Gottschalkia purinilytica: one gene and its partner. The protein of the gene in region 1 interacts with the protein of each later gene in a pairwise test. Links are inferred from orthologs where the notes say so. Each region holds a gene or a part of one and is shown in the gene's direction. Other genes may lie near its edges.

What was found.
Region 2: the proteins of sfsA (region 1) and CLPU_RS00845 interact in binary tests that used the Escherichia coli proteins (3 or more experiments, as listed by UniProt). The link is inferred for Gottschalkia purinilytica from one-to-one orthologs.

The regions. Positions count from the first base shown.
Region 1 is NZ_LGSS01000011.1:113,448-122,331, forward strand. The notes cover bases 3,111-6,105. They hold sfsA (DNA/RNA nuclease SfsA), read left to right. Parts: upstream 3,111-4,230; coding sequence 4,231-4,980; downstream 4,981-6,105. Other genes in these bases: thrS (threonine--tRNA ligase), read left to right, coding at 3,111-3,993; CLPU_RS11700 (16S rRNA (uracil(1498)-N(3))-methyltransferase), read left to right, coding at 5,141-5,848; CLPU_RS11705 (2-hydroxyacyl-CoA dehydratase), read left to right, coding at 5,973-6,105. In the rest of the region: CLPU_RS11675 (DUF1893 domain-containing protein), read left to right, coding at 1-11; CLPU_RS11680 (ECF transporter S component), read left to right, coding at 167-691; CLPU_RS11685 (YetF domain-containing protein), read left to right, coding at 986-1,714; more of thrS, read left to right, coding at 2,083-3,110; more of CLPU_RS11705, read left to right, coding at 6,106-8,884. UniProt on the Escherichia coli protein: Binds to DNA non-specifically. Could be a regulatory factor involved in maltose metabolism.
Region 2 is NZ_LGSS01000001.1:168,186-176,921, reverse strand. Bases 2,829-5,675 are described here. They hold CLPU_RS00845 (glutamate-5-semialdehyde dehydrogenase), read left to right. Parts: upstream 2,829-3,551; coding sequence 3,552-4,799; downstream 4,800-5,675. Other genes in these bases: CLPU_RS00840 (pyruvate carboxylase), read left to right, coding at 4,832-5,675; proB (glutamate 5-kinase), read left to right, coding at 2,829-3,484. In the rest of the region: CLPU_RS00860 (beta/alpha barrel domain-containing protein), read left to right, coding at 1-461; CLPU_RS00855 (aconitate hydratase), read left to right, coding at 486-2,411; more of proB, read left to right, coding at 2,681-2,828; more of CLPU_RS00840, read left to right, coding at 5,676-8,263. UniProt on the Escherichia coli protein: Catalyzes the NADPH-dependent reduction of L-glutamate 5-phosphate into L-glutamate 5-semialdehyde and phosphate. The product spontaneously undergoes cyclization to form 1-pyrroline-5-carboxylate.

The DNA.
Region 1 (8,884 bases):
AAAGTAGCTAGAAAGAAAATAAACCATGAGAACTTTGATATAAAAAGCTTTCATGGTTAATCTTTTTTAGAAAAAATTATAATTGTATATTATTTATATGATAGACAAGCTATAGAACTAAATCTTATAATCTAAAATTAAATATTTAATAAAAAGGTGGAATAATATGAATAATAAATTTACTACAAAAGACTTAGTATTAACAGGAATATTATTAGGATTAGGACTGATTATTCCTATGGTATTTCATTTGTTCGGAGGTACAGGACCAATATTTTTACCTATGCATATATCAGTACTAATAGGAGGTTTTTTACTACCACCATATTTTGCATTAGTTTTAGGAATAGCAACTCCACTATTAAGTAGTGTAGTTACAGGTATGCCACCTATATTTCCAATAGGTATAATAATGATGGCTGAGTTAGGTTCCTATGGATTAATAACCTCACTTATTTCAAAAAAGTTTGAAACTTTAGTTATACCTTCACTAGTAACAGCACAAGTAGTAGGTAGAATAGTTGCAGGAATTACAGTATTTATTTTATCTACATTTTTTGGAGTTAAAATGAATCCTATAATATTTGTAAAGGGATCAATAATTACTGGAATACCAGGAATATTAATACAACTAATATTAATACCAACACTAATATATACTATTAAAATAACTAAGAAAGTAAAAGCATAGGTTATTTAAGCTTACTTTAAAATAAGACTATTAAAATAGGTATATTACATAGCAGGTATTTAATAAGTTCTTTGAAGTATAAGGTTATGGTAATATTACAGTTATATCTTTTCCTTTTTACTTAATACCCATAGTAATATAAATCCTGCTACTATGAAAACTACAGAAAGGATAATCTCATATATTAAAGACATATAAATCACCTCTTTTTTTAATTAATTAATATATTAAGTATAGTATCTGCAAAATATAACAAAATATATATAAGAAAAGATATATAGAGGTGAATTATTAATGAAAGATTTTATTGAAATAGTTATACAAACTTTTTTAGCTTTTTTTGCAATACTATATATAACTAGGCTATTAGGGAGACAGCAAATTTCTCAATTTACATTTTATGAGTATATCAATGGTATAACATTTGGTTCTATAGCAGCTACACTTGCTACAGACTTAGATAATAGAACATGGCAACATTTTGTTGGACTCTTATTATTTGGAGCTCTGACATATTCAGTTTCTAAAGCTACTCTTAAAAGTAGAACCCTAGAAAAAGTTTTGGATGGAGAACCTATTTTAGTAATTCAAGATGGACAGATACTGGAGAAAAATTTGAGCAGAACAAGATATAACATGGATGATCTTCGGCTTTTATTAAGACAATCAAACTGCTTTTCCCCTGAAGATGTAGAGGTAGGAATATTAGAGGTAAATGGACTATTAAGTATAATTAAAAAGGCAGAAAAGAGAAATGTTACTTTAGGAGATTTAAACTTAGACCTTAAACCTGAAACTTTACCTACTGAAATAGTTTTAGATGGACAAATAATATATGAAAATCTTAAGAAAAGAAAGCTAACAGGTGAGCAATTAATGAGAGAATTGAAAAAGCATAACATAAGTAGAATAGATGAAGTTATGTATGCTACAGTAGATAGCAATGGTAAATTTTATATAGATAAGTTTAAAGATAATATAAGACCAGGAAGCGACTTAAGTGAAGATAATAAAGGTATTTAGAAATAAAAATATAACATGAAAACATATCTTGACATAAATTAAAAATATATCTATAATTTAAGTTAAAATATATTAAAGCTATGAGAGGACGAGTAAATTAGAAGTAGTCTAAAGAGAGGGGATGTCGTGGCTGTAAGCACCCTAGATTTACCTAATTGAAAACTACCCTTGAGTTGTATCTGAAATCCTATATGGAGTAAAGATGTCCGTTGATTACGTTATAATCATTAGAGTGAAGTTTAATTAAAAAACTTTTAATTAGGGTGGAACCGTGTGAGCAATCAACTCTCGCCCCTAGAAAAAATTCTAGGTGTGAGAGTTTTTTTATTGTATAAAGTCTAAAATTAAATAAGGAGGATGAAGTTCATATGTCTAAGATAAGCATTAAATTACCTGACGGATCAGTAAGAGAGTATGATAAAGGAACAAAAGTTATAGATATAGCAAAAGATATAAGTGAAGGATTAGCAAGAGTTGTTGTAGGAGCTAAAGTTAATGGAGAATTATCAGAACTGAACAAAGAAATAACAGAGGATTCTAATTTAGAATTACTAAAATTTGATGATGAAGATGGGAAAGAAATATTCAGACATACAAGTGCTCATATGCTTGCACAAGCAGTAAAAAGACATTTCCCAGATGCTAAGCTTGCTATAGGACCTTCGATAAAAGATGGGTTTTACTATGATATAGATACAGAACACAGATTTACTCCAGAAGATTTAGAACTACTAGAAAAAGAAATGAAAAAGATAGCTAAAGAAGACTTGAAAATAGAAAGATTTGCACTATCTAGAGAAGAAGCTTTAAAATCTTTAAAAGAGCAGAAAGAAGAATACAAAGTAGAATTAGTAGAAGATTTACCTGAAGGATCAGAAATATCTTTCTATAAGCAAGGAGAGTTTACAGATCTTTGTAGAGGACCACACTTACCAAGTACTAAAAAAGTAAAAGCTGTTAAATTAACAAGTATCGCAGGAGCATATTGGAGAGGTGACGAAAAAAGACCAATGCTTCAAAGAATATATGGTACTTCTTTTGAAAAGCAAAAAGATTTAGATGCATATCTTGAAATGCTAGAAGAAGCTAAGAAAAGAGATCATAGAAAGCTAGGTAAAGAATTAGGCTTATTTACTATGCATAACGAAGGGCCAGGATTTCCATTTTTCCATCCAAAAGGAATGGTTCTTTGGAATACAATACAACAATTCTGGAGAGAAGAACATTTAAAAAGAGGATATGGAGAAATAAAAACTCCTATAATGTTAAATCAACAATTGTGGCATCAATCAGGGCACTGGGAACACTATAAAGAAAATATGTATACTACAAAAATAGATGAACTAGATTATGCTGTGAAGCCTATGAACTGTCCTGGAGCTATGCTTATATACAAGTCAGAAATGTACAGTTATAGAGATTTACCACTTAGATGGGCTGAGCTTGGTCAGGTGCATAGACATGAATTAGCTGGCGCATTACATGGTCTTATGAGAGTAAGAACTTTTACTCAAGATGATGCACATATATTTATGCTACCAGAACAAGTTAAAGAAGAATTGATAAAAGTAATAGATTTAGCTGACCACGTATATAAAGTATTTGGATTCAAATACCATGTGGAACTTTCTACAAGGCCAGAAAGCTACATGGGAACATTAGAACAATGGGATAAAGCAACAAATAACTTAAGGGAAGCATTAGAAGAAAAAGGATTAAATTATATTATAAATGAGGGAGATGGAGCATTTTACGGACCTAAGATAGATTTCCATCTAGAAGATAGTTTAGGACGTACATGGCAATGTGCTACTATCCAATTAGACTTCCAAATGCCTGAAAGATTTGATTTAACATATACTGGTCAAGATAGTGAAAAACATAGACCAGTTATGATTCACAGAACTATTTTAGGAAGTATGGAAAGATTTATAGGTATTCTTATAGAACACTTTGCAGGTAAATTCCCAGTTTGGTTATCACCTGTTCAAGTTAGTGTATTACCAATATCAGATAAATATAATGATTATGCATATGAAGTTAAAAAGAAATTAGAAAATCAAGGTGTAAGAGTAGAAATAGATTCAAGATCAGAAAAAATAGGATATAAAATAAGAGAAGCTCAAATGGCTAAAACTCCATATATGCTAATAGTTGGAGAAAAAGAAGTTGAAAATGGAGAAGTATCTGTAAGGGATAGAGAAGAAGGAGATATTGGCTCTATAAAAGTTGAAGACTTCGTTTCAAGAATTGTAAAAGAGATAGAAGAAAAGAAATAAAATATTAAATAAAAAATGCCAAAACTATTCTAAGTTAAAAAGATGGTTTTGGCATTAATTTTGGGTATATTTAAACTTATAGTAAGTGAAAATAAGAAATTATTTTTTATTATTAATTTAAGATACTTGAAATTATATTTAATAAGCATTAAAAGTGGGAATAACTACTATAATGATTGAATCTTTATATAGCATAATAAAAGAATAGATAAATCTAACTTGAAGAAGGAGCTTAAAATGTCAAAAAATATTTCAGTTAAATTTAATGTTCAATTACAAGAGTCAAAATTTATAGAAAGAACAAATAGATTTATATTAAAATGTGAGATTAATTCTAAATCTTTAGATAATGGGATGGATCACAATATAGTTGAAGCTCACTTAGGAGATACAGGAAGGCTAAAAGAAATACTTATACCTGGATGTAAAGTATGGTTAAAACCAGCAGATAATCCTAATAGAAAAACAAAATGGACAGCAGTATTATGTAAAACTTCAGATAACGGATCTTTAATATCTCTTGTATCTACTCTACCAACTAAACTTATTAACAAAGCACTTAGAGAAAATGCATTAGAAGAATTCGAAGGTTGGAAATTTTTGAAGAGTGAATATAAAATGGGAAACTCTAGATTTGATTTTTTATTAGAAAACAATCAAGGAAAAAAGATGCTACTTGAAGTTAAAAGTGTTACTCATATTGTAAAAGATGGTTTAGGTTTATTTCCAGATGCAGTTACAGCTAGAGGAGCTAGACATGTTAGAGAATTAAGAGAGATTGCAAAAGAAAATGAAGATATAGAGACAGCTATTTTGTTCGTAGCTCAAAGGGAAGATGTAGAAGTCATAAAAGCTAATCGTGATATAGATCCTAACTTTGCAGATGAAATTGAAAAAGCAAAGAAAGATGGAGTAAAGATATTTGGACGTAAATGTCATATTGATTTAGAAAAGATAGTTTTGGGAGATAGGGTTGTAGTAAAATAAAAACAAGAAAAATAGATAGTAATTTTTAAAATTATAATAAAATGTATTTTAACAATTATCTTAATAAATTATGGTATAATTATTGAATTAGTTATGAGAATAAAATTTTAAAAATGAGTTACAGTGTAAAAAGATAGGTTACCAGAAAGGAACATACTAGATGAATCTAATTATACTATTTGAAAGTGACTACATTGAAGAGAGGAAAGTTAGGCTTACAGGAAGAAGATTTGAACATATAATATCAGTGCATAGAGCCAGTATAGGTGACAGATTACGTGTAGGAATGCTAAATGGTAAAATAGGTGAAGGATATATTACACAATTGAATGATAATTTCTTAGAAATGGAAATATCTCTTACAGATAATCCTCCTTCTCCATCTAATGTACAATTAATTCTAGCAATGCCTAGACCAAAAGCTTTAAAGAGAATTATTCAAGATGTTACTACTATGGGAATAAAAAAAATATATATAATAAAAACTTGGAGAGTAGAGAAGAGTTTTTGGAGCAGTCCTGTGTTAGAAGAAGATAATTTATTTGAGCATATGATATTAGGACTAGAACAGGGTAAAGACACTATTTTGCCTGAAATCAGGATTGTAAAGCTTTTTAAACCATTTGTGGAAGATGAAATTCCTGTTATAATTAAAAATACTAGAGCTATAGTGGGACATCCTATGTCTAAGAAAGAATGTCCTAGAGATATAGAAGAGCCAGTAACACTGGCTATTGGACCAGAGGGTGGCTTCATACCTTATGAAATAGAATTACTTGAAAAGCAAGGATTTGAATCTGTAAGCTTAGGAAATAGAATACTACGTGTGGAAACGGCTATACCTTTCATATTGGGAAGATTTTCATAAAATGCTTACAAAAGGCCATAAATTCTGTATAAGAATTTGTGGTCTTTTTAAGACTATAGGAGTATATTATAACTTATAGTGATATATCTATTGTTAAATTGGGTAGTATTATGGAGGCGAAAATATGAGTAAAATATTAAATATTGGCCTTGATATAGGATCAACTACAGTAAAGATGGTTGTACTAGACAGATTAAATAATATCAAGCACAAAAAATATTTAAGACATTTTTCAGATGTAAAGAATACAGTTGCTTCTATGTTAAAAGAAGCAAGGGAAATGCTACAAGATAAGATTGTAACTATGATGGTTACAGGATCGGGTGGTTTAGATATTTCAAAGAAGCTAGGAGTTCCTTTTATACAAGAGGTTATAGCATGTACAGAAACAATTGAAAAGTTTATTCCAATGACAGATGTAGCTATAGAACTTGGAGGAGAAGACGCTAAGATAACTTATTTAGGAGAATCTATAGAACAGAGAATGAATGGAACTTGTGCTGGGGGAACAGGTGCTTTTATAGATCAAATGGCAGCTCTTTTACAAACAGATGCACAAGGATTAAACGAGCTTGCAAAAGGATATAAAACCATATATCCAATAGCTTCAAGATGTGGGGTTTTTGCAAAGACAGATGTCCAACCTTTGTTGAATGAAGGTGCATCTAAAGAAGATATATCTGTATCTGTACTTCAAGCAGTAGTGAATCAGACTATAGGAGGATTAGCTCAAGGTAAGCCTATAAGAGGAAAAATAGCTTTCTTAGGAGGACCTTTATATTTTTTATCTGAGCTTAGAAACAGATTCATAGAAACATTAGAAATAAAAGAAGAAGACATAATTATTCCTGAGGATTCACAATATTTTGTATCTATAGGAGCAGCAATTTCTTCTAAGAAAGAAGAGACAATACTATTTAATGATATATATAAAAATTTAGAACTAATGCAAAATCTAGGAAGCGAATCTCTAAAGGATATAGAACCTCTTGTTTCAAGTGAGGAAGAGTATGTACAATTTAAAGAGAGACACAGTAAAAATAAAGTAAAAAGAGTAGCTCTAGAAACTTATGAAGGAAATGCTTACTTAGGAATAGATGCAGGTTCGACAACTACTAAGGTAGCATTGGTAGATGAGAATGGGAGTCTTTTATATTCATATTATGGTAGTAACATGGGAAGTCCAATAAAATCTACAATTACAGCTCTTAAGGACTTATACAGTAAAATTAATAGCAATATTAAAATAGTTAATTCAGTTGTAACCGGATATGGAGAGCAACTCTTAAAATCTGCATTGAAGATAGATATTGGAGAGATAGAAACGGTTGCACATTACAAAGCTGCACAGTTTTTCTTGCCAGATGTAGACTTTATACTTGATATTGGTGGACAAGATATGAAAAGTCTAAAAATAAAGAATGGAGCTATAGATTCTATAATGTTAAATGAGGCATGCTCTTCAGGATGTGGTTCATTTATAGAAACTTTTGCTAATTCTTTAAATATGAATATAGAAGAATTTTCTAAAGCAGGACTTAAATCTAAAAGACCAGTAGATTTAGGTACACGTTGTACTGTATTTATGAATTCAAAGGTAAAACAAGCTCAAAAAGAAGGAGCTGATGTGAGTGATATATCAGCAGGAATTTCTTTTTCAGTAATAAAGAATGCATTATATAAAGTTATTAGAATAAGAAATATAGATGAGTTAGGAAAAAATATAGTAGTGCAAGGTGGAACATTTTATAATGATGCTGTTCTTAGAGCTTTAGAGAAAACTATAGGTAGAGAAGTAGTTAGACCAGATATTTCAGGAATAATGGGTGCTTTCGGTTCTGCTCTAATAGCTAAAGAAAGATATAAAGATGGTTATGAAACTCAATTAGTAAAGAGTAACGAACTTGACAACTTTGAAGTAGAAACTTCTATGGAAAGATGTAAGCTGTGTGGAAATAACTGCCTACTAACTATAAATAAATTTTCAGGTGACAGAAAATTTGTATCAGGAAATAGATGTGAAAGAGGATTAGGAATAGAAAAGACTCAAAATGATATTCCAAACTTATATGATTATAAATATAAAAGACTTTTTAAATATAAGCCTTTATCATTAGAAGAATCTAAAAGAGGAATCATAGGAATACCTAGAGTTCTTAATATGTATGAAGACTATCCATTTTGGTATACATTTTTTACAGAACTTGGATATAGAGTGGTGATTTCTGGTAGATCATCTAAAAAACTATATGAACTAGGAATAGAAACTATACATTCAGATTCAATGTGTTATCCTGGAAAGCTTGTTAATGGACATATCATGGATTTAATAAAAAAAGGAGTTAATAAAATATTTTATCCTAGTATTCCATTTAATATAAAGGAAGATAAGAATTCAGACAATCATTATAATTGTCCTATAGTAATATCATGTCCTGAAGCTATAAACGCAAATATAGATGAGATATATTCAGGAGAAGTTAAATTCTATCATCCTTTTTTACCAATAGATGATCCTAAAAGAATGGTAAAAAGATTATATGAAGAGCTATCAGAAGAAGACTTAAGACTAGAAGAAATTTCAAGAGCTTTAGATAAAGCTTATAAAGAATTAGAAGATTATAAGGAAGATGTAAGGAAAAAAGGAGAAGAAGCTCTTGATTATATAAATAAAAATAATATAAAAGGAATAGTATTATCAGGAAGACCTTATCATATAGATCCAGAAATAAATAATGGTATTCCCGAGCTTATAAAGTCATATGGATTTGTAGTTTTATCAGAAGATGCTATAAGTCATTTAGAAAATCCAGAAAGACCTCTTAGAGTTGTAGATCAGTGGATGTATCATTCAAGACTATACTCAGCAGCAACATATGTTGCAAAACATAAAAACTTAGAACTTGTACAACTTAATTCTTTTGGATGTGGATTAGATGCAGTAACAACAGACCAAGTACAAGAGATATTAGAAAGTTATGGAAAAATATATACAGTTATAAAAATAGACGAAATAAGTAATTTAGGAGCAGTTAG
Region 2 (8,736 bases), on another replicon or contig:
TAAAAGGTAGTACTAAGGATATGGATCTTACTATAATAACTGAAATAGCAGACTATTTCAAAAAAGAACTTGATTACGAAGTACCACAACGTACACCTTTTGTTGGAAGTGAATTTAATGTGACAAGAGCAGGTATACATGCAGATGGATTATTAAAAAACGAAGAAATCTATAATGCATTTGATACATCCAAGATACTAAATAGACCAGCCTTAGTAGCAGTTAATGAATATTCAGGTGTAGCTGGGATTGCAGCATGGATAAATGGATATTTCAAACTTAAAGGTTCAAACAAATTAAATAAAAAAGATAGTAGAATACTTCCTATAAAGAAATGGGTTGATGAGCAATATGAAAATGGAAGAACTACTGTAATAAGAAATGATGAGTTAGAAAGTATCACATTAAAATATATTACAAACTTATTAGAAGAAAAAGATGATGAACAAGCTGTAATATAGACATACTTTAGGAGGGGATTATAGATGAAACTTACAGTAGCACAAAAGATTATAAAAAATCATTTAGTGACTGGTGAACTTATAAAAGGGACAGAAATAGGCTTAAGAATAGACCAAACATTGACTCAAGATTCAACAGGAACAATGGCTTATCTACAATTTGAAGCTATGGACGTAGATAGAGTTAAAACTAAAAGATCAGTTGCTTATATAGATCATAATATGTTACAAGCTGGTCCAGAAAATGCTGATGACCATTTATATATACAAACTGTAGCTAAAAAGCACGGAATTTACTTTTCAAAACCAGGTAATGGAATATGCCATCAAGTGCATTTAGAGCGATTTGGAGTGCCAGGCCAAACATTAGTTGGTTCTGATAGTCATACACCAACTGGTGGTGGAATAGGAATGTTAGCTATAGGAGCTGGTGGATTAGATGTTGCAGTAGCAATGGCTGGTGGAGAATACTATATAACAATGCCTTCTATAGTAAAAGTTGAGTTAAAAGGAAAATTAAAACCAGGAGTATCAGCAAAAGACATAATATTAGAAGTGTTAAGAAGATGTACAGTAAAAGGTGGAGTAAATAAAATATTTGAATACTGTGGAGAAGGAATAAAATATTTAACAGTGCCAGATAGAGCTACAATAACTAACATGGGAGCTGAATTAGGAGCAACTACATCAATATTCCCATCAGATGAAGTTACTCATGAATTCTTAAAAGCTCAAGGTAGAGAGGAAGACTTCACAGAAATAAAAGCTGATGAAGATGCAGTATATGATGAAGAGATAATTATTAATCTTGATGAATTAGAGGCATTAGTTGCTTGTCCTCATAGTCCTGATAACGTAGTGCCAGTGTCTGAAGTTAAAGGAAGAAAAGTAAATCAAATTGCTATAGGAAGTTGTACTAACTCATCATATATGGATATGATGAAAGTTGCAGAAATACTAGATGGAAAAACAGTATCAGAACATGTTTCATTAGTAATCTCTCCAGGATCAAAACAAGTATTAAATATGCTTGCAGAAAACGGAGCTTTAGCTAAATTAGTTTCAGCTGGTGCAAGAATATTAGAATGCGGTTGTGGTCCATGTATAGGTATGGGTCAGGCACCAAGTACAGATGCTGTTTCATTAAGAACATTTAACAGAAACTTCAAAGGAAGATCAGGGACTGTTTCAGCAGATGTTTACCTTGTAAGTCCTGAAGTTGCGGCGGTTTCAGCTATAACAGGATATATAGAAGATCCAAGTGAGCATATAACAAGCTTTGATATAGCAATGCCACAAAAGTTCTTAATTAATGATAATTTAGTTGTTAATCCTGATGAACCTAATAACGATATTGAAGTAGTAAGAGGACCAAATATAAAACCATTCCCTAAAGGAGATTCTTTGGGAGATAAAGTAAATGGAAAAGTTTTAATAAAAGTTGAAGACAATATAACTACTGATCATATAATGCCATCAAATGCTAAACTGTTACCATTTAGATCAAATATACCTTATTTATCAGACTATTGTTTAGCACCTTGTGATCCAGAGTTTCCAAAGAGAGCTAAAGAGCTTGGCGGCGGAATAATAGTAGGTGGGTCTAACTATGGTCAAGGATCAAGTCGTGAACATGCTGCGTTAGTACCATTATATTTAGGTATAAAAGCAGTAATAGCGAAATCATTTGCTAGAATACACAGACAAAACTTAATTAATAATGGTATTATACCTTTAGTATTTGAAAATGAGAATGACTATGATGATATAGATGTTTTAGATGAATTAGTAATTGAAAATGCTACAGATCAAATAAAAACTGATAAAGTAGTTGTTAAGAATATAAATAAAAATAAAGAATATAATTTAGTTTTAGATATTACTGATAGACAGAGAAATATGTTAGAAGCTGGTGGACTTCTAAATATGATAAAATTAAGTGCTAAATAAAATAAATTATTTTATTAGAAGCTAAAATTTGTCTAGGAAAATATATTAATATAAAATTTGAGTGTATAATATTAATGCTTTGACCATGAAGTTAGTGTGAATACCTAAAAAATGTGGTATAATTTCGAAACTAAACTCATAGGGTAAAAGAACTAAACAAAGATTTAAAGTAAATTTAGCTAAAGGATATAGATAAGCAAGTTCGTAAATGAACTTGGTTATCTATATTTATATATGCTGAATATGCAATTCTTGAAAGGGAGATTAAAATGGATATTAGAAGTAAGATTGCAGACGCAAATAAAATAGTAATTAAAGTTGGTACTTCCACATTAACTCATGAAAATGGAAAACTAAATTTAAATAGAATCGAGAAGCTTGCAAGGGTATTATCAGATTTAAATAATCAAGGAAAACAAGTTATTTTAGTTTCATCTGGAGCTATTGCAGTCGGAGTACAGAAATTAGGACTTCAAAGACGATCAGTGACTCTGCCTCAAAAACAAGCGTCTGCATCTGTTGGTCAGACAATGTTAATGAAAATATATCAAAAATTCTTTGAAGAGTATAATCAAGTTGTTTCTCAGATTCTTATTACAAAAGATGTAATGGATTATAAGGATAGAAAAGAAAATGCTCAAAACACATTTAATACACTTTTAGAAATGGGAATAATACCTATTGTAAACGAAAATGATACAATATCTACATTTGAAATCCAATTTGGAGATAATGATACTTTATCAGCTATGGTAGCAGCTTTAGTACAAGCAGATCTTTTAATATTACTTTCTGATATAGATGGATTATTTACATCAGATCCTAGAATGGACTCTTCTGCTGAAATTATTTCTCTTGTAAAAGAAATTGACTCTGAAATAGATAGTATAGCATCAGGAAGTGGATCGGAATTAGGGACAGGTGGAATGATTACTAAGATATCAGCTGCTAGAATAGGATATACATATGGAATAGATACTATAATAGCAAATGGTGAAGATCCTAAAATTATATATAAGATTCTAAAAGGTGAAAAAATAGGAACTTTATTTTTAGCTCCTAATAATTTATAAAGTATTGATATATATGTATAAAATATGATAGTATTTAAAAAATTGAATTAATATAGGCGGTGGAGAAATGAGCAGTGTAGTTGTTATGGGGGAAAAAGCAAAGAAAGTAAGTTATTCTTTAGCAAAATTATCTACAATTGAAAAAAATGAAGCATTAATAAAAGCTTCTAATGCGATTTTAGATAATAAGGAAGAAATAATTAAAGCAAATGAAATAGACCTAAAAGAAGCTAGAGAAAAAGGAATAAAAGGTGCTTTATTAGACAGACTAGCTTTAAATGAAGATCGTATAAATTCAATGGCCGAAGGGTTGAAGGATATAGCCTTATTAGATGATCCTATAGGAGAAGTAATATCAATGAAAAAGAGAGCTAATGGATTAGTTATAGGACAGAAAAGAGTTCCATTAGGTGTAATTGGTATAATATATGAAGCAAGACCAAATGTAACAGTAGACGGATTTGGGCTTTGTTTAAAAACTGGAAATGCTGTTATATTAAAAGGTGGTAAAGAGGCTATTAATTCAAATAGAGCAATAATAAGCATAATTCAGAAAGCTATAGAAGAATGTGGTATATCTAAAGATGCAGTTCAATTAATAGAAGATACTAGTAGAGAATCAACAATTGAATTAATGAAATTAAATAAATATTTAGACGTTCTTATACCAAGAGGAGGAGCCGGACTTATAAAATCTGTTGTAGAAAATAGTACTGTACCAGTTATTGAGACAGGTGCTGGTAATTGTCATATATACGTTGATAATGATGCAGATATTGATATGGCAGTATCTATTGTAACTAATGCAAAAACAACTAGACCTGGAGTTTGTAATTCAGCAGAGAAACTATTAATTCATAAAGATATAGTTGAAAAAGCTATAAAGCCAATATATGAAAGTTTAAAAGAAAAAAATGTGGAAGTTCGTGGAGATGAAATTGTCAGAAAATTAGTTCCAGAAATATTACAAGCTACTGAAGAAGATTGGAAAGAGGAGTATTTAGATTATATAATAGCTGTAAAAACAGTTAACTCAATAGATGAAGCTATTGAACATATTAATGAGTATAGTACAAAACATTCAGAAGCAATTATAACGAATAATTATTTTAATTCTCAAAGATTTTTAGATGAAGTTGATTCAGCAGCAGTATATGTAAATGCATCTACAAGATTTACAGACGGTTCAGAGTTTGGATTTGGGGCTGAAATAGGTATAAGTACTCAAAAACTTCACGCAAGAGGACCAATGGGTCTAAAAGAATTAACATCCACAAAATATATAATTTATGGTAATGGTCAAAGCAGGAATTAAACAATTTTTTCCATAGAAAGAGAGGAGATCGAATGAAAAAATTTAAGAGAATTTTAGTTGCAAATAGAGGGGAAATCGCAATAAGAATATTTAGGGCATGTAATGAATTAGGAATCAGAACAGTTGCTATATATTCAAATGAGGATAAGAATTCTTTGTTTAGAACAAAAGCGGATGAATCATATCTTATAGGAGAAAATAAAGGACCTGTTGAAGCTTATTTAAACATTGATGAAATAATAAAACTTGCTGTTAAAAAGGGTGTTGATGCTATTCATCCAGGATATGGATTCTTATCGGAAAATACTGAGTTTGCAAGAAAATGTGAAGAAGCAGGTATCGAGTTTATAGGGCCTACTCATGAAATGATGGATAAATTAGGGGATAAAATAAAGTCTAAAATAGTTGCAAATAGCGTTGGAGTTCCAACTATACCTGGTATAGAAAAACCTGTTACAACAGAAGAAGAAGCTTTTAAAAGTGCAAGACACTGTGGATATCCTGTTATATTAAAAGCTTCAGCTGGTGGTGGCGGAAGAGGTATGAGAATTGTAAGAGAAGAAAAGGATCTTATATCTGAGTTCCATAGCGCTAGAAATGAAGCTAAGAAGGCTTTTGGTATAGAAGATGTTTTTATAGAGAAATATATAGAAAAACCTAAACACATTGAGGTTCAAATTCTTGGAGATAAACATGGAAACATTGTTCATTTATTTGAAAGAGATTGTTCTATACAAAGAAGACATCAAAAAGTTATAGAGTTTACACCAGCATTATCTATAACAGAAGAACAAAGACAAGCAATGTGTTCAGATGCTGTAAAAATTGCCAAAGCTGTTAACTATAGAAATGCAGGTACAATAGAATTTTTACTAGATATGCATGGTAATCACTATTTCATAGAGATGAATCCAAGAATTCAGGTTGAACATACTATAACAGAAATGGTTACAGGAATAGACCTAGTTCAAAATCAAATACTAGTAGCTCAAGGGTGTAGACTTGACTCTGATGAAATAGGAATAAAATCTCAAGATGATATTAAACCACGTGGATACTCCATTCAGTGTAGAGTAACTACAGAGGATCCTTTAAATAATTTTGCACCTGATACAGGAACGATAGACTTATATAGAACAGGATCAGGACTAGGAGTAAGACTTGATGGAGGTAATGGATTTACAGGATCAGTTATAACGCCTTATTATGATAGTCTTTTAGTTAAGATGATATCCTATGGAAGAACTTTTGAAGATGCAATAAGAAAAGTTAAAAGATCTTTAAGAGAAACAAAAATAAGAGGAGTTAAAACTAACATTCCATTTTTAATAAATGTATTAAATCATAAGGAATTTAGAGAAGGAAAATGTGATACAGGATTTATATCTGAAAATCCAGAGTTATTTAAATTCACTACAAAAGAAGATATAGAACTTAGAGTTTTAAAATATATAGGTGAAAAAGCTGTAAATGAAAATAAAGGAAATATTAAACAGTTTGATGTTCCTATAATTCCTAAAGTACAGGTTCCTGAGAATTTATACGGAACAAAACAAATCTTAGATGAAAAAGGTCCAGATGGATTAGTAGAATGGATTAAAAATAATAAGAGACTTTTACTAACAGATACTACAATGAGAGATGCTCATCAATCGTTAATGGCAACTAGAATGAGAACTGTAGATATGACTAAAATCGCGAAGTCTACATCTGTCTTAGCCAAAGATTTATTTTCATTAGAGATGTGGGGAGGAGCTACATTTGATGTTGCTTATAGATTCTTAAAAGAATCACCTTGGGATAGATTAGAGTTTCTTAGAAAGAAAATACCTAATATATTATTCCAAATGCTTATCAGAGGTGCTAATGGAGTAGGATATAAAAACTATCCAGATAATGTTATAAGAGAATTTATAAAACAATCATCTGAAAGTGGTATAGATGTATTTAGAATATTTGACTCATTGAACTGGTTAAAGGGTATGGAAGTAGCTATAGATGAAGTACTAAAGTCAGGAAAAGTTGCAGAAGCATGTATTTGTTATACAGGAGATATACTAGATGATAGTAGAGATAAGTATACTCTAGATTACTACGTAAAGACTGCAAAAGAAATTGAAAAAATGGGCGCGCATATACTTGCTATAAAAGATATGTCATCATTATTGAAACCACATGCAGCATTTAAATTAGTTAAAGCTTTAAAAGAAGAAATAGGAATACCTGTTCATTTCCATACTCATGATACTAGTGGAAATGGGGTTGCATCTATATTAATGGCTGCAGAAGCTGGAGTAGATATAGTAGATACTGCATTTAATAGTATGTCAGGGTTAACAAGTCAGCCAGCATTAAACTCTGTAGTTGCTGCTTTAGAAAATACAAGAAGAAGTACAGGATTAAATGTAGATGATCTTCAAAAAATATCAGATTATTGGAGTTCTGTAAGACCAATCTATGAGCAATTTGAATCAGAATTGAAATCAGGTACAGCTGAAATATATAAATATGAAATACCTGGTGGACAATATTCGAATCTTAAACCTCAAGTTGAAAGTTTTGGATTAGGCCATAGATTTGAAGATGTTAAGGAAATGTATAAAATAGTAAATGAAATGTTTGGAGATATAGTAAAAGTAACTCCTTCATCTAAAGTTGTAGGGGATATGGCTATATTTATGGTACAAAATGATTTAACTCCAGAAAATATATATGAAAAAGCTAAAGATATGTCTTTCCCTGATTCAGTAGTTTCATACTTTAAAGGTATGATGGGGCAACCTATAGGAGGATTCCCTGAAGAATTACAAAAGCTTGTATTAAAAGGTGAAGAACCTATAACTTGTAGACCTGGTGAACTACTAGAACCAGAAGACTTTGATAAAATTAAGGAACATTTGAAAGTAGAACATGGAATAGAACCAACTACTAAAGATGCTTTAGCATATGCATTATATCCTAAGGTATTTGAAGAATATGTAGAATATATCAAAGAAAACGGAGACTTTAGTAGAATGGGAAGTGCAGTATACTTCCATGGTATAACTGAAGGAGAAACATGTGAGGTAGAGATTGAAGAAGGTAAGATATTAATTATTAAACTTCTTGAAATAGGTAGATTAGATAAAGAAGGAAATAGAACTTTATATTTTGAAGTTAATGACTCAAGAAGGGCAATAAAGATAAAAGATAAAGCTAGTAATAATATAGGTAAGGAAACTGCATTAGTTGAAACAGCTGACCCAGATAATAAACTTCATGTAGGAGCTAGCATTCCAGGTACTGTTACAAAGATATTAGTAAATCAAGGAGATACTGTTAAAGAAAATCAAACAGTAGCTATAATTGAAGCTATGAAGATGGAAACAAATATAGCAGCATCTACAGATGGAACAGTAGAGGTAATTAGGGTTAAAGAAGGTCAATATGTAAATGTAGGAGAATTATTAATAAGATTAAAATAATATAAATTGTAAAGGAGCCTTTTTAAAAAGGCTCCTTTTTTGTACTTTTTAGCAGCTGCAGAATAAAACAACTAATAGTAAAAAGAAGAATAGTAAACTACTATCAATACCACCACAACCAGATTGTTTTACTTTACTCATACCTATTCCTCCTTAATATTTAGTATATAACTTGGTTGCAAAAGAGCAACTAAGTACAGTTACATAGTCATGACTTATATTATTATCTAATAAACACAACTAATAGAAAAAATAATGAATTGTAACTAATTCTTAATTTACTAAATGATTTTTATAAAATATTTTTTAAAAATATTTTATAGTTTAAGTTAAGATTAAGTTGCTTTATTTCTAATATATAGTATGTTGTTTAAATGTAATGGTGCTAATAAAAAAATAATATACTTCAAAAAAATATTGCAAAATATAATAAAAATATGATACCTTAAAAGTAATGAAGAATTTGTTAACTA